One region of the Pseudoalteromonas sp. L1 genome, then DNA from elsewhere that is predicted to be linked to it. Evidence: predicted binding sites of a transcription regulator. Region 1 holds the regulator's gene; the other holds the start of a gene.
The links. Region 1 encodes LexA, which represses DNA repair genes until DNA is damaged. Its sites were predicted from a motif close to TACTGTATNNNNATACAGTA; they were not measured.
Positions count from the first base shown of each region.

Region 2: uvrD (DNA helicase II) is a predicted target of LexA. The motif match lies at 9,780-9,799, and genes of this name have one in related genera.

Region 1 covers NZ_JAKKCT010000008.1:75,259-91,393, forward strand. Annotated here, with positions in the region: gene L3V38_RS18780 (SCO family protein) at 1-290, opposite strand, end outside; gene cyoE (heme o synthase) at 287-1,195, opposite strand; gene L3V38_RS18790 (COX15/CtaA family protein) at 1,205-2,194, opposite strand; gene L3V38_RS18795 (transmembrane cytochrome oxidase associated protein) at 2,214-2,708, opposite strand; gene L3V38_RS18800 (SURF1 family protein) at 2,689-3,438, opposite strand; gene L3V38_RS20285 (DUF2909 domain-containing protein) at 3,453-3,764, shown strand; gene L3V38_RS18810 (cytochrome c oxidase subunit 3) at 3,664-4,539, opposite strand; gene L3V38_RS18815 (cytochrome c oxidase assembly protein) at 4,551-5,105, opposite strand; gene ctaD (cytochrome c oxidase subunit I) at 5,105-6,697, opposite strand; gene coxB (cytochrome c oxidase subunit II) at 6,697-7,839, opposite strand; gene lexA (transcriptional repressor LexA) at 8,353-8,970, opposite strand; gene L3V38_RS18835 (hotdog fold thioesterase) at 9,132-9,572, shown strand; gene L3V38_RS18840 (hypothetical protein) at 9,578-9,958, opposite strand; gene L3V38_RS18845 (hypothetical protein) at 10,116-10,835, shown strand; gene L3V38_RS18850 (endonuclease) at 10,992-11,624, shown strand; gene L3V38_RS18855 (S41 family peptidase) at 11,737-13,362, shown strand; gene L3V38_RS18860 (hypothetical protein) at 13,355-13,729, shown strand; gene hmpA (NO-inducible flavohemoprotein) at 13,763-14,926, opposite strand; gene L3V38_RS18870 (NnrS family protein) at 14,956-16,135, opposite strand, start outside.
Region 2 covers NZ_JAKKCT010000004.1:451,196-466,639, forward strand. Annotated here, with positions in the region: gene L3V38_RS15015 (S9 family peptidase) at 1-1,112, shown strand, start outside; gene L3V38_RS15020 (response regulator transcription factor) at 1,277-1,981, shown strand; gene L3V38_RS15025 (YifB family Mg chelatase-like AAA ATPase) at 1,986-3,497, opposite strand; gene L3V38_RS15030 (trimeric intracellular cation channel family protein) at 3,535-4,149, opposite strand; tRNA gene L3V38_RS15035 (tRNA-Met) at 4,558-4,634, opposite strand; tRNA gene L3V38_RS15040 (tRNA-Met) at 4,789-4,865, opposite strand; tRNA gene L3V38_RS15045 (tRNA-Met) at 4,927-5,003, opposite strand; gene cysQ (3'(2'),5'-bisphosphate nucleotidase CysQ) at 5,244-6,041, opposite strand; gene nudE (ADP compounds hydrolase NudE) at 6,034-6,606, opposite strand; gene yrfG (GMP/IMP nucleotidase) at 6,668-7,324, shown strand; gene L3V38_RS15065 (dUTP diphosphatase) at 7,485-8,105, opposite strand; gene L3V38_RS15070 (peroxiredoxin-like family protein) at 8,228-8,857, shown strand; gene L3V38_RS15075 (YacL family protein) at 8,890-9,258, opposite strand; gene L3V38_RS15080 (hypothetical protein) at 9,381-9,605, opposite strand; gene uvrD (DNA helicase II) at 9,864-12,029, shown strand; gene L3V38_RS15090 (GNAT family N-acetyltransferase) at 12,007-14,076, shown strand; gene L3V38_RS15095 (ABC transporter substrate-binding protein) at 14,039-15,169, shown strand; gene L3V38_RS15100 (CZB domain-containing protein) at 15,231-15,444, shown strand, end outside.

The DNA of each region.
Region 1 (16,135 bases):
ACCTGTACGTCATAATTGTTGCTCAATTGCTTTTGTACACTTGTAAGTTTTGCCAATGTCATAGGGCAAATATCAGGACAGCTGGTGTAACCTAAAAACAGTAAATTCCAATGCCCCTTTAATTGACTATTATCAGCAGGATTTCCATGTTGGTCAGTTAATAAAAAAGGGCTTATTGGCTTTGCCTTCTCATACACAAGCGCAGAAACATCAGGGGCAGACTTCTCACTACCGCAACCGATGATAATAAGGCTAAGGCATACCATTAGCACAGCTAAAAAATGCTTCATACAAGAAACCACTTATCAATAAATAGGGCGATAAAGAGTAGCATTAAATGTACGATTGAAAAACGAAATAAGTCCATTGCCGTACCCTCTTTAGGCGCAAACTTAAGTTTTAGCGCTTTATAGATAAAAACCGCATTTAAGGCACTTGCAGCAAATAAATAAATAATCCCCGACATGCCTATTAGGTAAGGCAATACACATACTAAGGCCAATAAAATTGAGTATGCCACTACACATGTTTTGCAAAACTCAATGCCGTGAGTGACAGGTAACATAGGGATTTTTGCCCGCTCATAATCACTTTTACGCGCAATAGCCAGCGCCCAGAAGTGTGGCGGTGTCCAAGTAAAAATAATCATCACTAATAACCAGGGCGCAGCTGCCATGTGCCCTGTTTCTGATACCCACCCTAATAAAGGTGGCATCGCACCAGCAAGTCCACCGATGACAATATTTTGTGGGGTTGCTCGTTTTAAAAAAGAAGTATAGATAAAAGCATAGCCAACCAAAGCAAACAGCGTAAGCACAGCAGTTAGCGTATTCGCCCAGATCATCAACATAATAAACCCAAGTACGCCAATGGTGGCGGCAAAACTAAGAGCGTGCAGCTTACTTAAGCGGCCTTTTGCCACAGGACGATGTCGTGTGCGTGCCATTTTGCTATCAATTTCGCTATCAACGACATGATTTATTACTGCCGCAGCTGCAGATAATAAACCTATGCCTAGTAGACTTGCTAATTGAACAAATACATCTCTTCCCATATCAGGTGCAAGTGCTAATCCTACCCAAGCCGTGAGTACTAACATCGCAACAACTTTAAATTTACTTATTGCTAGATAGTCCTTCAGTAATTCAGTGATCTGCGCTGTTACTGATTTTTCAGTTGTTAAAATAAGTGCCATCCCAGCCCCCTAAGTTCTTGCTTTTAGATGAAAACAAAGTCTAACCATGCTCAAAAGCAACAATGCCGCCATTAAGTTATGAGCAAGTGCGACGCCTAATGGAAAATGCCAATGCACGACGGCAAGACCCAAGCAAATCTGGCATAACAAGGCCACCAGTACTGTTACAGTGCAGTGCTTGATCTTTCGAGAATAGGATTTCGAAAAGATTCGCCACATAATCAACGCAAGCACCACACACGTTACCAGTGCCCATATGCGATGTAGCAAATGTATAGACATGCGTGCCTGTTGAGATAACACGCCATACTCATAGGTACTGTGCTCGAGCGGCAGTTGAAACACACTTGAGAGTGAAAACGGCTGCCCGTAACTACATAGTGGTAAACCATTACAGTGCGGGGCTGCATAATTAGCCGCAAGCCAACCGCCTAAAGCTATCTGTAATACCAACACCACTAACCCTATCAGCGCTAATCTGTAATAAGGCCTCGCCCCTGCATCACCGCCAGTAATAGGCTTAGAGGTCAGCCGCAAATATAGTAAAAACACTAAAGATAAGATGCTAAACCCACCCAATAAATGCCCCATAACAACCAAAGGTTGCAGATTCATGGTCACTGTCCACATTCCTAGGGCCGCTTGAAAAACCACCAGCAATAAAAGTGCTAGCGGTAGTTTCACTGGGGTAGTAGGGTATTGACGTTTCAGCCAAGCAAATACAAACAACGCCAATATAAATAGGCCTAATGCTCCTGCAAAATAGCGATGAATCATTTCTTTCCATGCTTTTGCTGCTTCAAACATCATATCTGGATAATTCTGCTCAACATGCAAAAGTGCAGTTTCATGCTTTGGCACAGTTAAAAATCCGTAACATCCAGGCCAATCAGGGCAACCAAGCCCTGCATCACTTAACCGCGTATATGCCCCAAGCCCCACCACTAAAACAGATAGAAAACACGTAAATAAGACTAAATATTTATAATTTTTATACATTATTGCCCCTTACCGAGTATTAACTTGAACGTGCGTAGTTGAGTAGTTTTTTTAAATCTTTCAGTAAGCCTTTTTGAATTAACCGATTCTCTTCAGGTTCGTTTTTATAGGGGTAATGCAAAACAACCAGTCCCATATGATCGACTAAATATAAGTCCCCCGCTTGAAGATCTGCGTTTTCTTCTAAATGGCGCCAATTCGCTGCTGTTTTTTGCTGCCGACTTAACACAGCAACATCCACTTTTTGCTGATTTTTTCCTAGAGCAACGTATAAGTTTTCAAGACTCGCAAGCTGCTTTTCACACCTTGATTGGCAATCATCTGGATAGTTAAGTGCAATTGTCCATTGCTTAGGATCACCTTGCTGCCAATCAGCGAGTTTTACTTCGGTCTTTAACAGCTCACCATGGTTACTAGAGCCACTTGGCAACCACTCAAGCTTTAATGCTGCAAAGGCCAGAATAAGGGGCACAAAACAACACAGAGCAAACAAACTAAGTGGATTTATTTTCATGATGTCTCCTTCTCATCGCAAAATACGCAATAACAACACAGGCCAAGCCAATTAGCAGCCATTGCACTGCATAGGCGTAATGTTTATCAGGACCCATCACAACACTTTTGTAATGGGGTGTTGCTAAGCCGTCTGCTTCTTTACGATAACCAATAAAGGCGTGTAACGGCTGCTCTAATTGACGACTAAAAATGGCTAAATCGACTCCCTGAATACGTTTAGGCCAGCCACTTTCTGCACCAATCTCATCCGCTAAAGTAAAGCCTTGAAGCTGGCCTTGTTTTATTTGAACTGTCGCTGTAATAAGCGCACTGCTAGGCCAAGCCACTGCTGGCAATTGATTGCGATCAGCGGGGGCTTTGAGCCAACCAAAATTAACAATTAAAGGGGCTACTTCTCCTTCGATGCTTACAGCTGCAAGTAAGTCATAACCTACTTGCCCTTGATATATTTGATTATCAAGTAGCCAGTAATGTTGTTTATTAACCACCCCAGAGACTTTGACCTGTAAGCCCGTTTTGTTAACACCATCGGGTAAGCTTTGCAGTGCTTGCCAATCCATAACACCTTGTTGGCTTGATACAGCGAGCTGACTTAATTGCTGCTGTTTTAGTTCACCGCGTTGATACTGCCAAACACTTAAACGCAAACAAATCAGCACCGCAAACACCACAACGCAAATTGCGATAATTGAACTAAGCTTTTGTTTACGCCATAAAATTAACTGCATCAAGGAAACCTAAAATGATAAAAATCATCATTGTGTTGTTATTGTTATATATTGTGTTTAACCTTTTTCGAGCACTGTTTGTAATGATGTCAGCAAAACAGACCACACGACCTATGTCACACTATTTAGGACGCAGAGTACTTTTCTCTGTTGTTGTGTTGGTGATCATTATTGCCGCAATGAAATTGGGCTTTATTCACACCAACCCATCACCTCTTCGTCACGCTACAGCACATACACAAATACAAATAAACACAGCCAAACCACATCAACAAAATGCCAATACCAAGCTGCGGCCTGAAACGCAAAATGCTTTTCACTACTAAAATGACCTTTGAATATACGCAACAGTACGACAAACAGAATTACCGTCCCCAAGGTCACGTGCATACCGTGAAAACCAGTTAATAAAAAGAACGTGTTGCCATATACCCCCGCATCTAGGGTTAAACCGAGATCCTGATAAGCATGCATATATTCATATACTTGTAAGCCTAAAAAAACGACACCTAATAACACGGTGAGCGATAAGAATACTTTTAGCGCACCACGCTTATTGTTTTCCATTGCCACATGAGCAAAGTGAATAGTGACCGAAGAGGTAAGTAAAATAAGGGTGTTAATTAATGGGAGCCCTTGCCAGCCCATAGCCTGTGTTGTGTCACCACTTGGTGTGGTCAAAAGAGGCCATACGGCTTCAAAGGTTGGCCAAAGTACTTCGTTGGTCATGGCATTGTTACCAGCCCCCCCCAACCAAGGTACAGAAATCATACGGGCATAAAAAAGTGCACCGAAAAACGCCATAAAAAACATTACTTCAGAGAATATAAACCAGCTCATGCCTTGCCTGAATGAACGGTCCATTTGTGCTGAGTAAAGCCCCTTATGCGACTCTTCAATAACGTTCCTAAACCAGCTGAAAACCATATAAATTAATATCGCAATGCCTAAATACAGTACATATTGACCACTGCTGCCTTCGCCACTGACTTGCATTACAGTTAAGCCAGCACCAACAGCAATTAAAAACATCGCAATTGCACCGACAATCGGCCACGGACTTTCAGTTGGTACATAATATTTTTCGTAATTCTGACTCATTTTGTTTGCTCCTAATTAGCAATTAGCTTGGCGGCTTCATCGTTTTTAGCCACAACCTGCCCGCTAATATCAAACACGGTATAGGACAATGTCAGTTCTTCAACATCATCCGGTAGCTCAGTATCGACATAAAATAATAAGGTAAACTCGATTTCTTCACCTGCTTTCATTGGCTGTTGATCGAAGCAAAAACAGGCTATTTTGTGTAAGTATTTAGCTGCTTTTCCTGGTGATACCGAGGGGATTGCTTGCATTATTTTGTCTGTGCTGCTGGTATTCTTAGCACTAAACTTAACTTCACGCATAGCGCCTGGCTGCACAGCGACACTGTACTGCTGAGACTCAACTTTAAATGGTGCTCCGCTTTGTGCATGTGTTGTAAAGCTTACATCTACCGAGCGTTCAGTATTAACTGTGTCACTCACTACAGCCTTCTCAAGAGAAGGTTTGCCATTTAAGCCCGTAACATCACAAAACACGTCGTAAAGCGGCACCAATGCAAAGGCAAATGCAAACATACCAAGGCATGCTAGCAGGAGCTTTTTGAGCAAAGGTGCATGATTCATTACTTAATCTCCGGCGGTGTCTCAAAGGTGTGGTAAGGTGCGGGCGAATCAACTTCCCACTCTAATCCCTCTGCACCGTCCCATACCTTAGCAGGTGCTTTTTCGCCGCCTCTGGCACATTTAAATACCACCAGCACAAACAGCAGCTGTGATAAACCAAACGCAAACCCACCAATACTAATAATGGCGTTAAAGTCTGCAAATTGCAGAGCATAATCAGGGATACGGCGCGGCATGCCAGCAAGGCCAACAAAATGCATTGGGAAAAACAGCACATTGACACTAATCAGTGATAACCAGAAATGCCATTTCGCCAAGGTTTCGTTATACATATTGCCAGTCCATTTTGGCAGCCAGTAATAGGCTCCCGCCATAATAGAAAATACGGCGCCTGTAACGAGTACATAGTGGAAGTGTGCGACCACAAAATAAGTATCATGATATTGGAAATCAGCAGGTGTGATCGCGAGCATCAAGCCAGAGAAACCTCCCAAGGTGAACAATACGATAAAAGCAATGGCAAACATCATGGGGATTTCAAAACTAATTGACCCTCGCCACATGGTAGCGACCCAATTAAACACTTTTACGCCTGTCGGTACCGAAATCAACATAGTGGCGTACATAAAGAACAGCTCACCCGCAACTGGCATGCCTGTGGTGAACATGTGATGTGCCCATACGATAAAGCTAAGTAGCGCAATCGATGAAGTTGCATACACCATAGAGGCATAACCAAATAGCTTTTTACGTGAGAAAGTCGGCACGATAGTAGAGATAATACCGAACGCCGGCAAAATCATGATATACACCTCAGGGTGCCCAAAGAACCAAAAGATATGCTGGAACATCACAGGGTCGCCCCCCCCTGCGGCATCAAAAAAGCTGGTCGCAAAGTATTTATCAGTGAGCACCATGGTCACCGCACCGGCAAGCACAGGCATCACAGCAATCAATAAGAATGCGGTGATCAACCATGTCCAAACAAACAATGGCAGCTTCATCCATGTCATGCCAGGGGCTCTTAAGTTCACAATGGTCACGATAACGTTAATCGCCCCCATGATTGAACTAATGCCCATGATATGCACAGCGAAGACAAAGAGTGCGGTGTTATCGTTACTATAAGTAGTCGACAGTGGCGCATAAAAAGTCCAACCGAATGCAGGGCCACCACCAGGCATAAGCAATGAAGCTAACAGGATTAAAAAGGCGAAAGGTAGAATCCAGAAACTCCAGTTATTCATCCTTGGCAAAGCCATATCAGGTGCACCAATCATCATTGGCACCATCCAGTTGGCCAATCCAGTAAAGGCAGGCATAACAGCCCCAAATACCATGATCAAACCATGTACTGTCGTCATTTGATTAAAAAAGTGTGGATCAACAAGTTGCAGACCCGGCTGGAAAAGCTCTGCGCGGATCACCATTGCCATCGCACCACCAATTAGAAACATGGTTAGTGAGAAAATGAGGTATAAACTACCAATATCTTTATGGTTTGTTGTATATAACCAACGCTTGAAACCCTTAGCAGGGTGATGGTCGTGATGCGCATGCTCAGTGGCTTGCTCATTAATAACGTTACTCATTAGTTCGCCTCCGCTGCTGCATCAATCGCTGCTTGAATTTGACTCGGCTGGATAACATCACCCGTATCATTGCCCCAAGCATTTCGTTTATACGTAATGACAGCTGCAAGCTGCTTAATTGAAAGCTGTTTATCGAATGCTTGCATTGCTGTACCAGGCTTGCCATGAAGCACAATATCAATGTGATCTTTAACATCACCTAGTACAATAGGGCTGCCTTTAAGCGCAGGAAATACGCCCGGTAGCCCCATACCTGTTGGCTGATGACATGCTGCACAGCTAGCCATGTAGACTTGCTCACCTAGTGTCATTAACTCTTCTTTCGCAAGTGTTTGATCAAGTAATGCAGCATCCGCTGCTGCCGCATTCGCTTTTTCTTGTTTGGCATCAGCTAACCAAGTTGCAAACTCATCTTCAGGTAATGCTTGAACCACAACAGGCATAAAACCATGATCTTTACCACACAGTTCAGCACATTGGCCCCGGTAAACACCAGGTTCGTTAATTCGTGTCCATGCTTCATTGATAAAGCCCGGATTTGCATCTTTTTTCACCGCAAAATCAGGAACCCACCAAGAGTGAATAACATCGTCAGAAGTCATCAAAAAGCGTACTTTTTTATTGATAGGAAGAACCAGCGGCTTGTCGACTTCAAGTAAGTAATTTGCTGTCTTTTCAGCTTGGTTATCTATTTGATCTTTTGGTGTCGATAAAATCGAGTAATAGGCAATATCTTCACCCATATATTCGTAATGCCATTTCCATTGAGAGCCCGTGACCTTAATGGTGATGTCCGCCTTAGAGGCATCTTCCATGGCGATTAAGGTTTTTGTGGCAGGCACAGCCATGGCAATTAAAATCACAAACGGAATGGCAGTCCAAAGAATTTCAACTTTTGTGCTTTCATGAAATTGGGCAGGCTTTACCCCTTTTGATTTTCTATGATGTATTAAAGCCCAAAACATCACCGCAAAAACGATGACGCCGATTACACAACAGATAATAAATATCGTCATGTGTAACTCATAAACATTATTACTTATATCAGTTACCCCTTTACGCATATTAAATTGACTATTTGCCAATGCTAACTGCGGTAGAGACACTAATATAAGCCACAAGGCATAACGCATTTTACCCATGTGACAGCTCCTTTAGATGCTATTGCAAGACGCAAAGCGAAAAGGCGTACAGCTAGGTGCCCATTCGTATTTTTATTGTTAAGAGCAAACACGTACCAACACGACAGAAATCTGATACAAGCTCATCGTTTAACACCACAGCACATTATTTTGTGTCTTTTTAGTAAAACGGTGTTAACACAATGTATTAACCAATTAGTTAAAAAATGAACAATAAGCAAGTTTTTAATCTAAGAAATGTTTATTTTGGTGCAAAAATAACAACTATAATCAGAGCGTTATTTGTAAAAAAAGGAGAAGAGCAAAAACTCAAAAAGAAAGGAAAACTGCGCTATACATGGACTCCCAGCAACGCTAAGGGGTCACAAATCGATGCTAAATAGGTAAAAAGCGGCGTCGCACCAAATTAAATCAGTTTGACGCACCATTTTGGAAACATCTTACTCAGTACAATACATCAAAACAAAAAACGAGCATGACTGAGAACACTAAAGTTACTTAAGTATATTAGCGTTACATCCAATCAGCATTACGAATAACGCCAACTGCCAATCCTTCAATATTGAAAGATTCGTGTTCGAGATCAACTTCAATCGGTGCAAACTCGTCATTTTCTGCATGTAGGAGGACTTTTCGACCTGCTTTTTCTAAGCGTTTTACAGTCACATCTTCATCAACACGCGCAACGACAACTTGACCATTTTCAGCCACTTGTGTTCTGTGTACTGCCAGTAAATCACCATCCATAATGCCTATATCTTTCATACTCATGCCATTAACACGTAGTAAAAAATCTGCAGCGGGCTTAAACAAAGATGGATCAACCTGACAATGGCTCTCTACATGTTCCTGCGCTAAAATTGGCTCACCTGCGGCAACACGACCAATTAAAGGGAGTCCTAGTTGTTCTGGCTCATCTTCTTCAACTAACTGAATACCACGACTCGCACCAGGCTTCATTTTTATCATACCTTTTTTAGCCAGCGCTTTAAGATGTTCTTCAGCAGCATTGGCACTTTTAAAACCAAGCGTTTGAGCTATTTCGGCACGAGTTGGCGGCATGCCCGTATCTTTAATAAATACTTTAATAAGTTCTAATATTTGCGATTGGCGTTTCGTTAATGGGCGCATACAACTGGTTTTCCATACAGTACATTTAACTGTGAGTATATACAGTTATCTGAAAATCGCAAATTTAAATTAGCCACCTCATTTTGCTACAAAACTAACATTGAACAGCACAGTTATATGCAATATGGTAGTAGCTTTAATTAGCTTGCTAAGGAAATACCATGAGCATTTGGCACCAGCCAATCACTTTAGAGCAATGCCAGCAATTTGCACAAGGCATTACAGGTGAAGGAACTTTAATGAAAACCATGGGCATTGAAATAACCGAAATTGGTGATGACTACCTAGTTGCCACCATGCCCGCTATACCAGCCCACCATAATCCAATGGGGATGGTACACGGAGGCGCAAATGTTGTGCTAGCTGAGACTGTGGCCAGTTATGCGGCAAATTTTGTTGTTGACTTCGAAAAGTTTTATTGTGTCGGCCAAGAGATAAATGCCAATCACCTCAAAGCATCACGCAAAGGCGTACTTACAGCAATTACACGCCCTATTCATCTAGGGAAAAGAACATCGGTTTGGGAAATTAAAATTAGTAATGCGGCAGGTGAACTGTGCTGCGTATCACGTATGACCGCAGCAGTGGTAGAACGAAGATAGCGAGCTTAGCTCTGAACCGGGTAGATGGTAATTTCGATCCCTGCGCCAATGGCTGAAATACGTAATAAGGTATCTGCGTGCAGGGCTTGATTAAAACATTTTGGCGAGTCACCTGACTCAAAACCAATATCAAATGTTCGTTTTGAACACGAAAGCCACTGTTTCAATGCATTGCGTGAACATGACTCAATTAATTCGCATAATTGATTAATTGCTTTATCTGGCGTGCTAATGTCAGCTGTTGCTTCAATACGAGCAAGTTGACGATATTCATCTTTGTCATAATGTAAGACCATGGCGTTTTTCTTTAAATCAGCCACCAGTGCACTTATATCGTGTTTTGATTCAAGCTCCAAGTCTACATTTAAAAATTGAATTTCCGACATACCTTCGTTTTACCCTCTATTAATAGCGATTGGAACTTTAACGCAGTTTTGTCTATATACCAAATCTAGAATACAGTTAATGCGACATTATGCCGCATTGGCAGCCTAATTTAAGCTTTTACAATAGCGCCTATACAAAAATAACAAGTGGTTTTCTATGAATAAACGTATGTTCAAATATGCCCGCAAAGTGCATAAATGGTTAGGTTACTTGCTCGCCATACAAATCTTTTTTTGGCTGCTGGGTGGCTTGGTAATGAGCGCCATTCCTCTTGAAAAAGTACATGGCAAACACTTAGCTAAACGCAGCCTCAGTAATCCATTTAAAGTACATGATTACATGGCATCAATTGATGCAATAACAACTCAGTTTGAGCAAATTAGTGATATAAAATACAGCCACTTACTCACAAAACCCACTATTGAAATTGCCACTTTAAACGGTACATTTACCTTTGATGGTATAACGGGTGAGGCAATGGCTAGGCCAAGTGAATCTGAGATTATTGAAAATGCTAAAGCACACCTACTCATTAGTGCAAAGACCTCTCAAGTACAGCTTTTAGCAAAAGGACCCAGAGAAATTGCATACAAAGCGAATGTTTGGCAAGTCAGCTTTGATGACTGGCTGACAACTACCCTGTATTTAGATAGCGCTACAGGTAAGGTCATTACAGTACGCAGCACTATTTGGCGTATTTTCGACTTTTTCTGGATGTTGCATATTATGGATTACGACGAGCGCGAGGACTTTAATAACCCCTTACTTATAAGCTTTGCAGCCACCAGCGTACTGTTTTGTCTTTCTGGCATTTTATTATTACTACAAAACCTACGTATAAAACGCCGTAAGTCAATTTCAATTATCAGTAAATAATCCTACCAGCATCGGCACCACTGTTTTGGTGCCTTGCTTATAACTTGTCGAAGTTTGAATTGTCCGGACTGATTATCTCGATAACAATCAAACTCTTTTTCTTTTAGAGCTATCACTCTACAATAGCAAATCCTGTAGTTCACACATGTGATGGATATGCGTTTATTTTTCTCTTTACTATTTTGCCTTGGGGTTTGTTTTTCTGCCTCTGCGGAGCAATTTTCTAGCTTTTCTAGTGCCAAAAAATATCTAATAAAAACCTTACCAAACGACACTAAGAGCCTATATTGTGATTGTGATATAAAACGTGAGGGTAAAAAGTTAGTGCCTGATCCAACGCGATGCGGCTACCTGCCGCGAAATGCTGTCACTCGTTCTGGTAAACAAAATATACGGGCACACCGTATTGAGTGGGAGCATATTGTACCTGCTTGGGAGTTTGGTCATCAACTGCAGTGCTGGCAAGAGGGTGGTAGAAAAAATTGCCGAAAAGTGAGTAAAAAGTTTCGTCAAATGGAAGCTGACATAAATAACTTAGCACCAGCCATCGGTGAAATTAATGCTGATCGCTCTAACTATCGTTTTGGTATGGTAGCCAATAACATCAAACAGTACGGAGCATGTCCTGTTAAGGTTGACTTTAAACAGCGTGTTGTTGAACCGCCAGTTTATGCTCGAAAGCGCATTGCAGATACTTACTTCTATATGCAAAAAACCTATGGACTCGCTATTTCAAACAAACAACAGAAGCTCTTTGAAGCATGGCAAAAACTTGAACCTGCAGACTGACATGATGCGCTGAAAATTTATACACTTATTTACACTATTTAGATCGCCCTTTATTGTCATCGCGTATACTTACTGATACTTTTTCAACAACTGTTTACAGGAAAGTAATCTCATGTTTAAAAGTAACAAACTCGCGCAGGCGACTTTTTTTCTCTTTTCAAGCCTTTATTTAACGGCTTGCGGTGGGGGCAGTTCGTTAGACTCTGACACAGATACAGTAACTCCACCTCCCGCTAACTCTTCCACTGTTTGGACAGCCGGTACATTTGCGCCATCCAGCGAGTTTAAAGATCAATGCGCCGTCCCTCGCACAGGAAATGATCCATTCAATGAAAATCAGCCTTACCCCGACACTGCTGGTTCTGAGTTTACAGAAAAAATGTGGTTACGCTCATGGAGTGATGAAACATACCTTTGGTACGATGAAATCGAAGACAACAACCCTAATGACTTTAGCTCAGTTGCAGCCTACTACGCTCAACTGAAAACATTTCAAACGACAGACTCAGGCGCTAACAAAGACAACTTTCATTTTAGTCAGCCAACTGAAGATTTTTTCAAAGAGTCGCAATCTGGTGTTGTATCGGGCTACGGAATCAACTGGGCTTTTCTTAGTAACACACCACCTCGAATACTACGCATTGCCTATTTAGAGGATGGCTCACCTGCCGCCAATGCGGGTTTACAACGCGGCGATACGGTTTTATCGGCGGATAATATAAGTATTAACGACAACACCGAAGCTGGCATTGAAATTTTGAATGAAGTACTGTTCAACCCCACAGCTGGCAGCACCCATAACCTTAAACTACGAAGCAATGATGGTACTGACAAATCAATCAATGTGGTAGCAGGTAATATAACCCAAACCCCTGTGCAAAATGTGAATACACTGATCACTGAAAATGGCACCAAAGTTGGTTATATGCAGTTTAATAGTCACATAAGCATCGCCCAGCCTGAGCTTATTAATGCTGTTAATAAGTTCAAAACCGATATGATCGATGAGCTTGTGATTGACTTTAGATACAACGGTGGTGGCGTATTGGCTCTTTCTGCACAACTTGCTTACATGGTTGCAGGCCCTGCCAATAGTAGAGGTTTTGACTATTATCAAACCATTAGAAACGACAAACAACCCAATGATACGCCCTTTCCATTTATTGACTTTGAAATTGATTATTCAACTTTTCAAGCGACTAACAACACACTCCCCGATTTAAACTTATCAAAAGTGTATGTGCTTAGCACTGAAGGAACTTGCTCGGCATCAGAAGCATTTATTAATGGGCTCAAAGGCATCAACGCAGAGGTTATTCTAATTGGTGATAAGACTTGTGGTAAACCGTACGGGTTTAATCCAACTCATAACTGTGCAACAACCTACTTTACTATTCAATTTTCAGGAGTGAATGAAAAGGGGTTCGGTGAATATTCAGATGGCTTAAAACCGACTCCTACTCCGCAGTTTGACGCCGACGTGCAAGGTTGTCTGGCTGCAGACGATTTTAACCATCAGTTGGGCGATAAAAACGAAGGTTTATTATCTACAGCACTTTTCCATATCGCGAATAATCGCTGCCCTATTTCAACTCAAACAGCAAAAATCAAACAGCCCAACACCTCAGTCAATGCGTTAGCGGATACAGGCTTACCACTCGTTCCTAAACAACCGCTATATAAAGAGAATATGGACTTAACACGCCCCTTACCAACAAAAGGAAATAGCGATGAGTAAAAAATACTTCTTTATTTCATCATTACTGATGAGTTTAACTGCGTGTCAAAGTACCCAAGCAAAACAACCGCTAGATGCGACGTTAACTCGCATCAACCCAGGCGTGATTACCGAGTTACAACAGGCCATTCAATCAGCTAAAGGGGGGGCTTTAGTGACCTTAGCTGATGATGTGTTCACCAAAAGTGCTGTGCTTTTAATTGATCATGGTACAGGAAAAGGACCTGATGGATTGCCAATAATGGGCGCTCATTCAATTCCTTCTGAGAAGTTTCTGTTGCAAAAAGCAGGCGAGCAATGCCTGCTTTACTACCCCAAAAAAGAGCGCCGTATTCCACTTCCTAATGTAGAGTGCGAAGTTAACTAACAATCAGGCGCAGCAGAGGCTGCGCCCTTGTCATCATAGGCTTTGATGAGGGCCAAACACCTCATAGTGAATGCGCTCACTTGCAACCCCAATACTTAGCAGCTGCTCTTTTATCATTGCCATAAAGGCGATTGGACCACACAGGTAAAAGTCACCTTTGCTAATTGGTAAGCTATCAGCGATGTGGTTTACATCCATCAAGCCCGCAAAATCTCCCCCCTTGCCATCTTTTAACCACGTAACACAATGCAATGAAGCGTGCGCTTGTTGTTGCTTTATTAAATACTCTTTAAAGGCAAACTGCGCCTCACTGTCGCAAGCATGTAGGTAATGGATTGACTGATTAGGTTGATTACCTAATAGTGTTTCTAGCATCGCCATCATTGGGGTTTGACCAACACCCGCTGAAATCAATACGACAGGCGAGTCGATTTCGCGAAGTACAAAGTCGCCTGCTGGAGGATAAACTTCAATTACCTCGCCTTCACGTAAGCTATGTAAATGGTAGGAGACTAAACCTTCTTGCTTTACGCTAATACGGTAGTTTTCGCCATTACTTTGCTGCGAAATAGAGTATTGGCGAATTTGAGTATTATCACTGTTTTCAGGTTTAACTTTAATACCCAAATATTGCCCAGGTAGATGTGACACCACCGCTTTACCGTCACAAGGAGTCAGAGTAAAACTACAAATATGCTCTGACTCGATATGCTTATGTGAAATAGTAAATAAACGTGTACCAAACCAACCACCTTGGGCTTGCTTAGTTTTGTTGTATAGTGCCATTTCTTCTGTAATACAGACATCTGCAAGCAGTGCATACGCTTCTCGCCATGCATATTCAACCTCAGGGGTAAACTGCTCAGGCAGCAACGCCTTAAGCGTTGCAATTAAGTGACCACCTACAATCGGATAGTGCTCAGGTAAAATGTGATAACTAGTATGCTTATGATTTATACGCGCTAAAGCGTCTTTCAAAACAGCAAGATTATCAATATTTGTAGCATAGGCAGCTAACGCATTAAACAACGCAAATTGCTGAGAGCCTGATTGCTGATGGGTCATATTAAAAATATTTTTTAACTCTGGATTATAACTAAACATACGATCATAAAAGTATTCAGTAACCTGAGGGCCCGCCTCTGCTAGCAACGGTACTGTACTTTTAACAATCTCGATCGTTTTTTCAGACAACATATAGTTTCCTCTATTTATAAAGGGAGTAATTAACCCACGCGGCCATCTACACGACGTTTAACTAAAATGGGCACGCAATGAAATAAGAACAATAAAAAGCCAGCTATCCACAGCATTGCACTCAGTTGCCATGCCAAGTGGTGACCTATCAAAGATACAAGGAGAGCGCGTATAATCGCAGCAATGGCAATACACACAAATGCTAAGGTAATGATAAATGGCACTTTTAGGGGGCGGCCGGTATGACCATGAGACACACGAACCATCATAGCTAAGATCATTAAGCCAATCGTACCTACAGTGATAAAATGCAGCGCATCTTTAAATAAAATGAACGAACTATAGTTGCTCAGTGCAATTAGGAGTAAACCTATGCTCAAAGCCCAATATGAAAGGTGTAGTGACCATAACAGAGGTACTTTTAGTATCCCCTTTTGCCACCAAGCGACACTGCGATAAAAATGCAAACAAGCAAGCCAAGCAAAAACCCAACCTACGCTCATTTGATTAAAGAATAATTGACTAAAGAAGAACCAAGCAATAGCAAATAAAGAACTTACAACAACCAGTTTATCAAGCCTTGGTAGGCGAACTTGCTCGGTAAGATTCAACCCTCGCGCGGTGAAAAATGGCACAACACGGCCTGCAACAATACCAACCAATAAAGTCATCACAATCACCGCTGTATCCACAACACTGAGCGCAAAGAGCATATTTTCAGCAATCACCAATGCCAAAAAAATAATATTAAGAGCACATAGCATGGAGGCAATAGCGATAAACACGTAATTCTGCTTACTACTTGCTTTGAGCAACATATTACTAAGGGTAATAATGCCGGCTAACCACCATATAAGCTGAAACACTCCCACCACATATAAATTAAAATTCGCTGTTATTATGGCAGGTAAAAAGAAACTCAAACGTGCTAATAACCACACAGCAGTCATTAGACAAAGCTTGCTGCCACTGACACTAGGAACACCAGTCCAGGTTTGCGCTGCTGTCAGTAAAAACCCCATAGCAACAACACCTGAAAAACCAAATAGCATTTCATGGGCATGCCAAAGCGTAGCTGGTACAGTTAAATGCCAGTTGGCATAACCGCTTAGCATGAGTAACCAATAACTCATAGAACCCACGGCTAATACACCAGCAACCAAAAAGTAAGGCCTAAACGCCAATGCCCAAATAGGCCATTGACTGACT
Region 2 (15,444 bases), on a different contig from region 1:
CTGCAATTGGCCAGCTCAATGTACTTGAAAATGGTGATGCACTTATAAAAGTTACAGAGCAAGATACAGTACAACTTTACCAGTATGATCTCAGTAAAAAGCGCTTTAATAAGGTGAACGCTGGCTTTGATGTTGTTGAGCAATTTAGTTATTCAAAAGAACGCAACCCCAGCATTTTGCTCACTGGCACTACAGCTTCAACACCTCAGCAACTGAAACAACTAAGCCTAGGTAAAAGCCGCGCGAAAATATTATGGGATTCAAAACCGATCGCCTATAAAGATACTGCCATTGCCTCACTTGAAGAGTTTAACTTTACCAATAAAGACGGTATTGAAATTAAAGGCCGCGTTTACTTGCCGCACAACGTAGATAAAAGCAAAAAGTACCCTGCACTGGTCTATTATTATGGCGGTACATCACCTGTTACTCGTGGTTTTACAGGTCGCTATCCATTTAACTTGTGGGCTGAGCATGGCTACGTTGTTTATGTTGTGCAACCAACGGGCGCAACAGGCTTTGGCCAAGAGTTCTCAGCTAAACACGTAAATGCATGGGGTGAGTACACCGCGAACGATATCATCGATGGCACAAAAGCGTTTTTAAACCAGTATCACTTCGTGGATAGCAAACGTGTTGGCAACTTAGGTGCGTCCTATGGTGGCTTTATGACTATGCTACTGGCTACCAAAACGGATATGTTTAGTGCTTCAATCGCCCATGCTGGCATTTCTAATATTACGTCGTATTGGGGCCAAGGCTGGTGGGGGTACTTATACTCTAACGAGGCGTCTAAAAATAGCTACCCTTGGAATAATCCAACCCTTTACAGCCAACATAGTCCTGTTTTTCATGCCGACAAGGTGACCACACCATTATTATTACTGCATGGTGATTCGGATACGAATGTACCGGTTGGAGAAAGTCACAATATGTACACGGCATTAAAGTTACTAGGAAAAGATGTCGAACTCATTGAGTACAAAGGCGCAGACCATCAGATATTTGCACGCGACAAACGCTTTGATTGGTGGGACACCATGCTCGCTTATTTCGATAAAAATCTAAAAGAGCAGCCACAATGGTGGCAATACCTTTACGCTGAAAAGTAGATTTTTATATAGTTGAGTACTACAAAAGTACTCAACTTTTCTTTCACTTTACGACACCTAACTAATTAAATTGTAAGAAATAGTTATAAACCTATCCATTACACTTCTCACTCTTTGTCATACAGTGCTAACATAACAACAAATCAAGTGTGAAATAGAAGCTAATGACTATTCAAGTTTTATTGGTTGAAGATGATGAGCTACTCGTCAAACGTATTCTCAACCATTTTAAAGAGACTGAATTTGAGATTGAGGTAGACTCAACAGGCGCCGATGCACTGAGCATTGTGCAATCTCGCGCCCCTTCACAAAATGCAATCTCTTTAGCTATCATCGATATAGTACTGCCCAAACGTGATGGTCTGCTATTAGCAAAAGAACTCAATGCGCTCACAGAAATTGGCGTAATTATGCTATCAAGCAGAGACTCTCAAGCCGATCGCATTGCAGGGCTTGCCCAAGGTGCAGATGATTACATATGTAAGCCCGTAGACTTACTTGAACTCGAACTTAGAATGCGTGCACTTCACAAACGTCTCAAGAGCTCTCAAAACGATGATGAAAGCGAAGAGTTTATTGAATATGCCGACTTCAAGTTACACCCTGATAATCGAACCTTGATTACCCCTAACGGTGAAGAGTCGCGCCTAACAGAAGCTGAACACAAGGTACTTATTTGCTTAATTGCAAATGCAGGTAAAGCAACATCACGTGAAAAGATCTCAGAAGAGATTGGCCAACCAGATTGGAGCCCTAGTGATCGCACCGTCGATGTATTGATTGGTCGACTACGTAAAAAATTAAGTGATGAAAAGGATCAGAAGCGTATTGTTACAGTGCGTGGTAAAGGTTACATGTTATCGATTTAAGCTTTTAGAGTTGCGTTAGCTGACTAATTAGCCGCTCAAATGCCCGATAATTTAATGCTTCTTTTAGTTCACTTAAGGTTATATTTGGCTGAGCTTTTAAATCGCTGATGGTGCGTGCCACTTTAATCACCCGATGATAAGAGCGAGGCGATAAAGCCAGTTTTTCACTGGCTTTAGCTAAAAACTGAAGTTCTGCAGGTGCTAAAATACAGTACCGATTCATTTCTTTATTATTCAAGCGCGCATTCACTTTGCCTTGTCTTTCAAGCTGAATTGCGTAGGCACGCTCAACACGTGAGCGAACTTGCTCGCTGCTTTCTTCTATTTCAGTACTTTGTAGTTGGCTACTGGTCAATCTTGGCAACTCAATTTGTAAATCAATACGATCGATAAATGGCCCAGACACCCGAGATAAGTAACGTAGCACTTGATCAGGCGTTGCTCGCTTATCTGTATGGCTACCTGTTGGGCTTGGGTTAAGAGCTGCAATCAACTGAAATTGCGAAGGGAACTCCATTTGCCTCGCAGCTCTTGATATCGTTACTACGCCCGTTTCCATAGGTTCACGCAATGAGTCGAGTACTTTTCTCTCAAATTCAGGCAGCTCATCTAAAAAAAGCACTCCATTGTGGGCTAATGAAATTTCCCCTGGCTTTGGGTTTGACGAACCACCAACAAGCGCGACCGCTGAACACGTATGATGAGGATTGCGAAAGGGACGCTCCCGCCAATTCGCTAAATCGACTGATTGACCAATAATTGAATAGAGGGCTGCGGTACTAATCGCTTCATCGTCAGACATTGCGGGCATAATTGTCGGCATACGCTGTGCGAGCATAGATTTACCTGTCCCTGGGGGGCCTAAAAATAGCAAATTATGCCCACCAGCAGCTGCAATTTCTAATACTCGTTTCGCGCCTGGTTGCCCTTTAACATCGCTTAAATCGAGAAGAGATTCTCTATCTAATTCCTGCTCTGGGTATTCAATATTCAAAGGAAGGGGTTGCTGGTTAAGTAAATCGTTCCAGACATCCTGAATAGAATATACTGCTTTTCGTGCGACCCCTGAAACAAGACTCGCCAAGGAGTCATTATCGGCAGGAAGAAAGCAACAACGGCCTTTGTCTTTAGCACCGAGCACGGAAGGCAAAATCGCATTCACACCTCTTACTTCCCCATTTAAGGCAAGCTCACCATAAAATTCATAACGATGAATATCGGGACAACTAATCTGCCCTGATGCCACCAAGATGCCTACGGCGATGGCTAAATCAAAGCGCCCTCCCTCTTTAGGCAAGTCTGCGGGCGCTAAATTAACAGTGATCCGCTGATCAGGAAAGCCAAACTGTGAGTTTTCAAGTGCGCTTCTTACGCGATCTTTCGCTTCCTTCACAGATGTTTCGGGTAGACCAACTATATGAAAAGCCGGTAAACCATTACCTAAATGCACTTCAACTATAACTTCAGGTGCTTGTACGCCTATTTGTGCACGAGAAAAAATACGAGCTAATGACACGTTTAATCTGTCCCTATAACAAGTCCTAAGTTATAGTTTAATCAGAATATTTAAAAATATGCAACGTTAGCCGCCATTTCATCGCCGCCAGTCGTAAAACAAGCGTCACTAGCATTGCAATCACCATCGCAAGCTCTGTTACAAAACCAAAAGAAATACCCAGCGTATAAGCGACTCCGCCTGCAATACAGGTAATTGCGTATAACTCACCTTTCAATAGCATAGGCATATTACCTGCGAGCACATCACGGATCATGCCGCCGAAGCAACCTGTAATAACGCCCATAATAATAGCCGTTGTATCAGGCATACCTGCCAACATTGCTTTTTGAGCACCCATAACAGCAAAAAATGCTAGGCCAAATGCATCTGCTATCTGTAGCGTATTAAATTCAATCGAACGCTGCTTATTAATTAAACGTGTAGTAACAAATACCGAAAATAAAATAGCCCAAAAATAGCTTTGATCATGTAACCAAAAAACAGGAACATCTAGGATTAAATCACGTAACGTACCACCACCAATTGCCGTTACGGTGGCAAGTACAACAACCCCAAAGCCATCCATTTTTTTATCATAGGCCAGCAGCGTACCTGATACAGCAAATACAGCCACGCCAATTAAGTCAAACCAGTGGTAAAGTTCAGTCATACTTGTAACTAAAAAGTAATTTTACCTACCTTGTAACATAAACTTTTCAATCTTTTAAGAGAAGATTATGCAAGTCACTAAACGTAGCAGAAGGAAAATATTAATCTGTTTAATAAAGAGAACTATTTTGAAGCAAGAAACCATATTATTAGCAGACAATGATTTCATATTATTGCCTATTAATACAAACATTATGATGAGATAAAAAGATTTTTTCGATCCTCAAGAGCATCTTCACTTTCTATAGGCGTAAAAAACACGCTTTCACGTGCCTATTATGTAATTTCAGTTGGTTGCGGGAGCTGTGAACTTTGAGGACGAACCGACGACCTTTAGGTTATAAGCCTAAACACCTGAATTTCAGGCATAAAAAAACACGCTTTAGCGTGTCTATTATGTAATTTCAGTTGGTTGCGGGAGCCGGATTTGAACCGACGACCTTCGGGTTATGAGCCCGACGAGCTACCAGGCTGCTCCATCCCGCGCCTGAAATTATTAAGCTTATTTTACTTCTCACTTAATTTAAGAAGTCAGCCAATTCAAAGAATTGGTTGCGGGAGCTGTGAAGGTGAAGAGTGAATGCCTCACGCCGTGACGACGACCTTTATAGTTCCAATATTACACCAATCTTTTAAAAATTGGTTGCGGGAGCCGGATTTGAACCGACGACCTTCGGGTTATGAGCCCGACGAGCTACCAGGCTGCTCCATCCCGCGCCTGAATATTAAGTTTGTTTTACTTCTCACTTAATTTAAGAAGTCAGCCAATTAAGAAAATTGGTTGCGGGAGCCGGATTTGAACCGACGACCTTCGGGTTATGAGCCCGACGAGCTACCAGGCTGCTCCATCCCGCGCCTGTATGTTTAGAGTCCCAGAAGCCGGATTTGAACCGACGACCTTCGACTTCAGGTATTTGCGAGTCCGACGAATGATTTATCATTCTGCTCCATCCCGCGCCTGTAATCTCTAAGTAACAACAGCATGTTATTGATGCCTTGTTTCGAAGAGAGCGCTATCATATAGCAATAAGATTAGAAATCAAGAGTTATAGTAATAAAACACCACCAAACGAACAAAAAGCACACAAAGTGCTGTTAAAAAGCTCGTTGGTGAGGACTTATCATTTTTTGCCACTCCCAATCAGGGTGGCCCATAACGATAAAATCTGGGTTTTCTGTGCTTTCTCGTTGATTGTAAGTTAAAGGATTAAATTCAGCATCCGTAATGCAGCCACCCGCTTCTTCAACAATCACTTGAGATGCGCCTGTATCCCACTCACCTGTTGGCCCTATGCGTAAAAAACAATCCGCTTTACCTTCTGCAATAATACACGCTTTTAATGAGCATGAGCCTAATGCGACCGTTGCGAATTGGGTATTTAAATACTGACTTACCGCTTCAATTTTTTGTCGACGACTCACAGCTAAAGTTAAATTATCAGGTGTTGCAACCGAAATTTTCTGATCTTGGCCATTTTCACGCTTAAACGCGCCTTGCTGATAAGTTGCAAAATAAGTAACGTGCTTCGCTGGCCAATGGATAACACCTAATACTGGACGATTATTTTCAATCAGTGCGATATTAACCGCAAAATCACCACTTTCTAAAATAAACTCCCCCGTACCATCCATGGGATCTAGCAACCAGTATTGCTGCCAATGCTTTCTGTCAGCAAGTGCAGGGATTGGCGTTTCCTCTGACATAATAGGAATATCTGGTGCCAACGCTTTTAATCCTGCCATCAATACTTCATTTGATGCTAAATCAGCTTTAGTTACGGGCGTATGATCGGACTTTTGCTCGGCACCAATATCATCTTGCTGATAAATAGCCATAATGGCATCACCTGCTTGTTCAGCTAGACGAATGCAAGGCTCTAAAAAATTACTCATTGGTAGCTCCCGACTCTAAGTACTTTGTTAATAATAGCAAAGCTGCAACACTTCGTGCTTCTGTAAAGTCCTCTTGTTGCAATAAAGACGGCCAATCACTCATCGGCCACTTCACAACAACAAGTGGCTCAGGTTCATCACCTGGTAAGATTTCAGGGTAGAGGTCTTCGGCGTACAAAATATGCATAGTGGCATTAAAGTAACTTGGTGCCATGCTGACTTTTTTAAGGGCGGCAAAATAGTTAGCACCAAAGCCTACTTCTTCTTTAAGCTCACGATTTGCTGCTTGTTCGGGAGTTTCACCTGGATCAATTAAGCCTTTTGGAAAGCCCAGTTGATAATCATTAGTGCCAGCACAATATTCTCGCACCAATAACAGCTCGTTATCAGCCGTTACAGGCACGATCATGACGGCACCTCTTCCACCACCACGAATTCGTTCGTATTGCCTTTGCTCGTTATTTGAGAACTTCAGCTCAAGGGATTCAACGGTGAACAGTCGACTCTTAGCGACAACTTCATTAGACAAAATTTGCGGTGGTGTAGGATGCTTTTTCTGTGTCATTGGCATTAATTTGCTATCATGGCAGTTATGCTCATCATAAATCTTTTAAAGTGAATTGCCTATGTTAAATTGGTCAAAAATCGATACTGTGTTGTTAGATATGGATGGCACCCTACTCGATTTGCATTTTGATAATTATTTCTGGCTTACTGTTATTCCCGAGCAATATGCACGTAAACATAAAATCAGTTTAGACGCAGCAAAAGCTGACATTTTGCATCGTTATCAACAAGTTCATGGGCAAATTAATTGGTACTGCTTAGACTATTGGCAACAACAACTCGATTTGCCAATAATGTCGCTAAAACGTGACATTCAACATTTAATAAAAGTGCGTGATGACGTACCGCCATTTCTAACTGAGCTTAGAAAAGCTGGTAAGCAATTGATCATGCTCACTAACGCGCACCCAGATTGTGCCATGTTAAAGTTTGAACACACTGCTATTGATAATTACTTAGATGGGGTAATTTCAACTCACCAATATGGCGTGAGTAAAGAGCATCAACCATTATGGCAACAAGTACATCAAGAGTGGAAGTTTGATAAGAAACGGACTTTATTTGTGGATGACAGCCCTACCGTGCTCGATGCGGCAAAAGAGTTTGGTATTGGCCATATTCTTGCGGTTGCCAACCCTGATAGTCAGCAACCGCATAAGCAGTTCGATGGCTTTTTATCGACCATCGATTTTCGCGAATTTATACCCGTTGAATAATACCAATTCGCTTAATTAAGTAGTCTATTTTGAGGCAATAAAACCTTGTTGATAGCAAGGCAAAAATTTCGTTATTTAGTTGTTCTAAATCAGAAATTTTTAACGCAGCTAGCGACAGGTTTTATCCCTCAAGATGATTAAGTATTATTGCGGATTGGTATTACTTCGGGTAACGCTGCTCCAAGCCTTGATAAACAAGCTTTGCGAAATCAGCATGCTCTGTATCTAGGCTTTTAACTACTTCAACTAAGTGTTCGTTATCTTCTTGGCCGTTCCACACTTTGATATAACTACCGTCTTTGTAGCCATGGTCTTGGCGGAAGAAGTTCAAGGTATTTTTACCAACGTAGCCGCGGTATAAATCATCAATATCCATACCGATTTTCGCCATACAACCTGCAAATGCAGCGGCATTAAAACGCTTTTCAGCGACTGCTGACGCAGCTAATTGCTCTAGTGTTTGTTTAAAGTCATCCGCTTGAACTGGCGCACTTAATTCCGATTCAAGTTGCGCGGCTAATTGCTCATAGCTGGTTTCACCATCAATGCGTAAAGATAAACCAAAATGGAAAATATCAACTAACTCTAAAATAACTTGTTCGGTATCTGGAGTTTGTTTTTTCCACCACTTCCAACCATAGTGATCAAGCATTTCAGCACACTCAACCCAAATTGCACGATACCATTCAAAACCTTGGCTAAACCATTGCTCATGAACTTTGGTATTCATCGCATTTTGCATTTCGAGCATAACAACGAGTTTTTGTAAATTAGCAGACATTTTTTATCCCAACTTGCATTTTTTATTTGCCTATATACTACAGTTAAATTTGGCATTGATGAAATAAAAACACCTATAAACAGGTCGTTTGTAAAATCGAGAAAGAATCATGAAGGATCCTAATGTTTAGATCACTACTTATTACTGCATTACTTGTACTATCTAGCCAAGCAATTGCAGCTACAGCAACGAATATTGCAAACTCAGCTGAGCAAGTTAGCCCATTACTGCCAGGCTTAACTATGCCAAGTGTTGACTTAAAAGATCAGTTTGGAAAAAGCATTTCTTTAGGTGAACGTTTTAAAGAAAAAACCACGGTATTAATTGTTTATCGTGGCGGTTGGTGCCCATATTGTTCAAGGCAATTAGCCAGTGTGCAAAAAATTGAAAAGCAATTAGCAAGCCTCAATGCACAAATTATCGCAATATCGCCAGATAGCCCAGAAAAGCTAGCTGAAAGCAAAATATCTTCCCCAAACTATCAACTTTTATCTGATGATAGTTTGGCATTGAGCCAACAACTAGGATTGGCATTTTATCTGGATGATAAAACCGCAAAAATCTATCGTAATAAACTTGGCGTTAACTTTGTGTCGCTAGATGGCGAAGCAAAGGTGGCTTTACCTGTACCTGCTGTTTTTGTGGTTGACACAAAAGGGTTAATTCACTTTCAGTATGCTAATCCAAATTATAAAGTACGTTTAACTGAAGACTTATTACTTGCAGCTGTTAAATCAGTCAATGAACAATAAACTAGCCACTGATAAGCAGAACCTGTTTCTGCTTATCGCCCTTGCGTAAACTCTTGCCAAGATTCAATTAAATCAACAAAGTCTTCAAAACCACAGCCACTGCATAAGCCCTCTTCTTCAAGCATTAAATCATCATCTTGGTAGGCGACTAAGTCTTCGTTGTCTTGATGTAGTGCATGGGCTTCAAATAATGCTTCGTCTTTACTTAAAATCAAATCAATTTCTTGGCCTTGCAAGGTTAAAGGCTCATGACTGCTCTTCACTGCAGCAATTAAAGCTTGCACCATTGCGACTTTTTCTTTACCGATTTCTTCATTCAGCCAGCGACCAATAACGCCGTGCTCAGAAGAGATTTTAATGCGTAAACCACTAATTGGGTCGCGGATAAATTGATATTCCATGAAGAGTACTCGTAATACGTTATTACGCTAATTATACCGTTTACAGCTAAACGTAGCGAGTTTTGCGGCCTTAAACAACACGAGCGCCATAGTGGCGCTCGTGTTTATGCTATTTAAAACAGCTAGAGTCGTGATTTAAAACGAGCAGCATCAATAATTGCCCACAAATAGACAATCGGCAGTAATACAAAACCGATCGCAACATAAATTAGCGCGCCACTGATAACCCATGCTAAAAAGAATGCAATCGCCGCCATTAAACGACCTTGTACCAATTGTCCTAAACCAGGAAAAAAGATATTACATATTGCTGCGATTACATTACCGCCAGAACCTTGCTCTGCCATACTAACCTCTGTAGTTTTTAATGATTATACTTTTTATAAACACACTTTATGCCAACTTATTATGACTTACAAATCAAAGTGTTAAAAAATACCGTTATTTTGATTTTAGTTCTTTTTGCTAAAAATCGGTCAAATTCACAATTTTTATTTACAATTTTAATGACTTGCCAAAATAGCTGTTTATAAAAACAGTATTTTATTTAGCCTTGCATAAACACCTGTTATACTCCACCCATTATAGATTGAAAAGGCGTAACGATGGACGTTTCTGAATTACTCGATGGCTTAAATGACAAACAACGGGATGCAGTCGCAGCCCCATTGCAAAATATGCTAGTACTTGCAGGTGCGGGTTCTGGTAAAACTCGAGTACTTGTTCATCGCATCGCATGGCTCATGCAAGTTGAGCAAGCTTCTGCATACAGTATCTTTGCGGTAACCTTCACTAACAAAGCCGCGAAAGAAATGCGAACTCGTGTAGAAGAAACCTTAAAAGCACCGGTTGGTGGTATGTGGATTGGTACTTTCCACGGCTTATCTCATCGTATTTTACGCGCCCATCACCGTGAAGCGAACTTGCCTGAAAGCTTTCAAATTTTAGATTCTGACGATCAACAACGTATGATCAAACGCTTACTTAAAGCGATGAACATCGATGATAAAAAGTGGCCAGCAAAACAATTTGGTTGGTATATCAGCGCGAAAAAAGATGAAGGTCTACGACCTAAAGACATTCAAGCCTACGATGTTAATGAACAGATGATGCTAAAAGTCTATGCTGCATATCAAGAAGCGTGCGACCGTGCTGGTTTAATCGACTTTGCAGAAATACTGCTGCGCTGCTACGAAGTACTTAAAAACCACCCAACACTTTTACGTCACTATCAACAGCGTTTTGCCCACATGCTGGTAGACGAGTTCCAGGATACCAATACTATTCAGTACGCTTGGTTAAAATTACTCGCAGGTAACACTAACAGTATTATGATCGTAGGTGATGATGACCAAAGTATCTATGGCTGGCGTGGCGCAAAAATAGAGAATATCAAACGCTTTTTAACTGACTTCGAAGCCGAAACCATTCGCCTTGAACAAAATTACCGTTCAACGGCAACAATCTTGAAAGCATCAAATGCGCTGATCAAAAACAATGCTGAACGCATGGGCAAAAGCCTTTGGACAGACGGCAATGATGGTGAGCCTATTTCTGTTTACGCTGCGTTTAATGAATTAGACGAAGCGCGCTTTGTCAGCAGCAAACTACGTAGTTGGCTAAATGCAGGTAATGCATTACAAGATGCCGCGATTTTATACCGTAACAACGCACAATCTCGTGTACTCGAGGAAGCGATGCTACAAGAAGGTTTAAAATACCGTATTTACGGCGGTATGCGCTTCTTCGAGCGCCAAGAGATCAAAGATGCACTTTCGTATTTACGTTTAGTGGGTAACCGTCAAGATGATGCCGCTTTCGAGCGCGTTATTAACACCCCTGCTCGCGGCATTGGTGATAAAACACTAAGCCACATTCGTGATTGCGCGCGTAATGAGTCATTGCCACTTTGGTATGCCGCAAAAGCTATTATCGAGCAGCAACACTTATCTGGCCGTGCAGCGAGTGCCGTCACTAAATTCTTAGAGCTTGTTGAGCATATCGAAGATAAGATCAGCGATCTCACCTTAGAAGAGCAAGCGAAATACGCCATTCAAAGCTCGGGGTTAATGGCAATGTATCAAGCTGAAAAAGGTGAAAAAGGCCGTGCCCGCGTAGAAAACTTAGAAGAACTTATTAGTGCTTGTGGTCAATACGAACTCCCTGAAGATGAAGAGTTCAGCTCACCACTACAGGGATTTTTGGCTTATACCTCACTAGAGTCTGGCGAAGGTCAAGCTGACGAGCACGAAGACGCGGTGCAAATGATGACACTGCACTCAGCAAAAGGCCTAGAATTCCCTCTGGTGTTTATGGTTGGTGTTGAGGAGGGCATGTTCCCATCACAACAAAGTAATGAAGAGTCTGGCCGTTTAGAAGAAGAACGCCGCCTATGTTATGTTGGTATGACTCGCGCGATGGAAAAACTATATATTAGCCATGCAGAAAGTCGCCGTTTATACGGCCAAGAAAAGTACCACAGCCCATCACGCTTTTTACGTGAAATGCCTGAAGACTGCATCGAAGAAATCCGAATTAAAACACAAGTTTCAAGACCGCCTGCTGCAGGTCGTTTTAGTCCATCAGTAACCCATGCTGCATTTGAAGATAGTGGCTTTAACTTAGGACAACGCGTCTTACACGCCAAGTTCGGTGCAGGAACCGTACTCAATTACGAAGGTAGCGGCGCACAGTCACGTATTCAAGTGAACTTTGATGACCTAGGCAGCAAATGGCTTGTAACACAGTATGCAAGACTTCAAGCCTTATAATGAGTATATAACAGCACTGTGTAATGAGCTGGTGATTGCAAAGCATCGCCAGCTTGTCATTGTGCAAGGCAGCGAAACTTGGTGCCATCAGTTTGCAAACCAATTAGCGCTTAAAAATACCTATGTTTTAAGCGCTAGCTCACTATTAGCGAATAGTAAGTTTCCAAAACATGCTCATCAAATTCTTGGCCAAGAGTTTCAACACGCTATTTTTGATGGTTTTAGCGGCTTATATGCCGATAAACTAGCCGCGCTTGCAGGTACCGTAAAAGCAGGTGGTGTACTGATACTTTTGCTGCCCGATGACGATAAGTGGCAAGACCCAGCACTCACAAGTATTACCTCTTATGGCGAAGTGATTCAACACAGCTTTTTTAATCAGCGTTTTTTCGCCAAGCTAAAATTGCAGCCACATTATTTTACTGAGCACTCGCTTCCTACTTACCAATCCATTTCGCCAGCAACTGCTGAGATAAATTATCAGCAACAACAAGCATGTGTTGAGCAAATTATTAAAACCGCAACAGGGCGCGCTAATCGCCCATTTGTGATCAGTGCAGACCGGGGTCGTGGTAAGTCAGCTGCTTTAGGGCTTGCAGCTGCAAATCTTCAAGATAAAAAAATCCTTATTTGTGCCACCCAAGCCAAGGCCGTACAAACAAGCTTTAAACATTTAGCATCTGAGCTTGGTATAACTAAAGAGCAAAATTGTAAGCAACTAGCTAACCTTAGCTATATTGCGCCAGATACACTCCTACATGAAAAACCTGACTGCGATCTGCTATTTGTCGACGAAGCAGCGGCGATTCCGGTTCCTATGCTATTACAGATCCTGAAAAGCTATCCGCGAATCGTATTTGCTAGCACTATGGTTGGTTATGAAGGAAATGGTCGAGGTTACACGTTACGTTTTTTACAGTACTTACGTAGTCAATTTAAATCACTAAAGACTATCACTTTGGATGAGCCAGTTCGCTTTGCTAAACATGATCCTTTAGAAAATAGCCTACGCAAACTATTATTACTCGATGCAAAGTACCCAAGCACGCAAAGTAGTGAGCCATTCCAATTTGCAAACATAAGCAAAGAACAACTCGTTGATGATGAGCAACTACTTAGCCAAATAATGGCATTACTGGCGCTGGCTCATTACCAAACCACAGTGAATGATTTACGCCAACTGCTTGATGCGCCCGAGTTACAACTGTCTATCTGTAAGCAAGAAAATGCACTAAAAGCAGTTTGTTTGGTGGCTGTTGAGGGTGGTTTAACGGCTAAGATCGCAGAACAAGTTAAAATAGGTAAGCGCAGACCACATGGCCATTTAATGGCACAAACCATTACTCAACTGAGCCAGAGTACAGAAGATTTATGTAAACGCTCTGCAAGAGTTGTGAGAATAGCTGTCGCACCAGAGTGTCATCAACAAGGTATAGGTTCAGCCCTATTAAATTACTGCGAAAAACAACTAGATAATTGCGACTATTTCGGTGCGAGCTTTGGCGCAAATGCATCCTTGGTTAAGTTTTGGCAAAGTAATGGTTTTAAGGTCATTAAGTTGGGTTTTAGCCACGATAAAGCAACTGCGGAACATTCGGCTTTAGTCATAAAGCCACTTACCCGCCAAGCGAAGCACTCAGCCACACAGCTCATTGGTGAGTTTAAACACGACTTCTCGTTACAACTTTTAGGCCACTTTAGTCACTTACCTTGGCAGCTGATTGCTGAATTATTACCCCATTTTCCACAAAGCGAATGTCCAACTGTATTATTAAGCAGGGCTGAGCGCCTTATAAATTCTGAATTTTCGTTATTTAATGCTCAACCCTTACTGTGGCAACTGATCTGGCATACACCAATTAGTCTAAACTTGCTCAATCAAGATACAAAATTCATACTTATTCGGCTAATATTACAACAATCCTGTACCGATCACTTCATTAGTGAAGCAAATCTGTCCGGAAAAAAAGAATTAAACACACAATTCAAAGCCGCAGTGCAAGGTTGGTATGCTCACTTTAAACTTCTCAATAATATCGACAATTAAGAGCATATTGTTATCTCTTTCACTTTTATCCACTTTGGGTCATGCCGAAGACACTCTCCCCCCTATAAAATTAGGTATGTCTACAGCATTATCAGGGCCAGCAAAAGAAATTGGCGAGCAATTAGCTTTCGGCAGCAATATTTATTTCGATAAGATAAATGCTGATAGCGGTATTAATGGTCAAAATATCAAGCTGATAATTGCTGACGACGGTTATGAGCCAAAAAATACGGTTGTAAATACACGGCAATTTTTATTTAGCGACAACATCCACGCAATATTTGGTTCAATGGGAACACCGACTGCACATGCCATTAAACCTTTGCTTGATAGGCATCGAACTCCCTTTCTGATGCCCTTTACAGGTGCAGATTTCCTGCATAATGATTCAATGCCGAATGTATTTAACCTACGTGCAAGCTATCAAGATGAAGCGTCTGAACAAATTGATTATTTAGTAAAAGAACGTCAGCATGAGAAAATTGCTTTAATGATTCAAGCTGACGAATTTGGTTATGTTGTTGAAAGTAATTTAATTTTAGCTTTAGAAAAATATGAAATAAAACCTATTGAAGTTGCCCGATTTAAACGTAATAGCGAAGATATTGCAAAGGCACTAACGCAACTTAAACAAAGTAAAGCGACTGCAATCTGTATGGTAGGTACATACAAACCGTTAGCTGAGTTTATCAATAAAGGCTATCAGCAGGGTTTCACACCCGACTACACCGCCGTTTCTTTTGCATCAAGCCATGAACTATACAAGCGAATTAAGCATCCAAGCAATATTATGGTCACCGAAGTCGTCCCCGATCCTAATCGGTGTGATAACGCTTGGTGCGTGCAATTCAATGAAGACATTAAGCCCTACCAAAGGAAGGCAAATCGCATAATTTTTGAAGGTTATCTAAATGCAGTGGCACTGGTTAGTGCTGCTCAAAAGTGCTCTCCCCCTTTAAATAATCAATGCTTACTTTCCAAGTTAAATGCACTATTTGAAGAAGATACTGACTTCGCAAAGTTATTTAGTGAGCAGACTGGTAATAGTGATAAAAAAATTTATCGCTCATATTTTAAAAGTAATCAAGATTAACTACTGCTAAATCAGAATAATGTTCTATGCTTTAAAGACTTAATAAGGCTTTGAGGGAAATATGGATCTGATTAATTTTCGTGTTGGGCATAAGACCATTTCACTTAAAATACTCGATATTCTTCTAACAGAACGTTACGAAAATAACCTAACGTCCCTACCTAATGAAAATAAAAGCTTTATTGGCGTTAAAGACTATATGGATACACCCACTCCTATATTTGACTTAGGAATTGTACTTAATAACCAATCGACTCATAAAACAAATGCTGCGT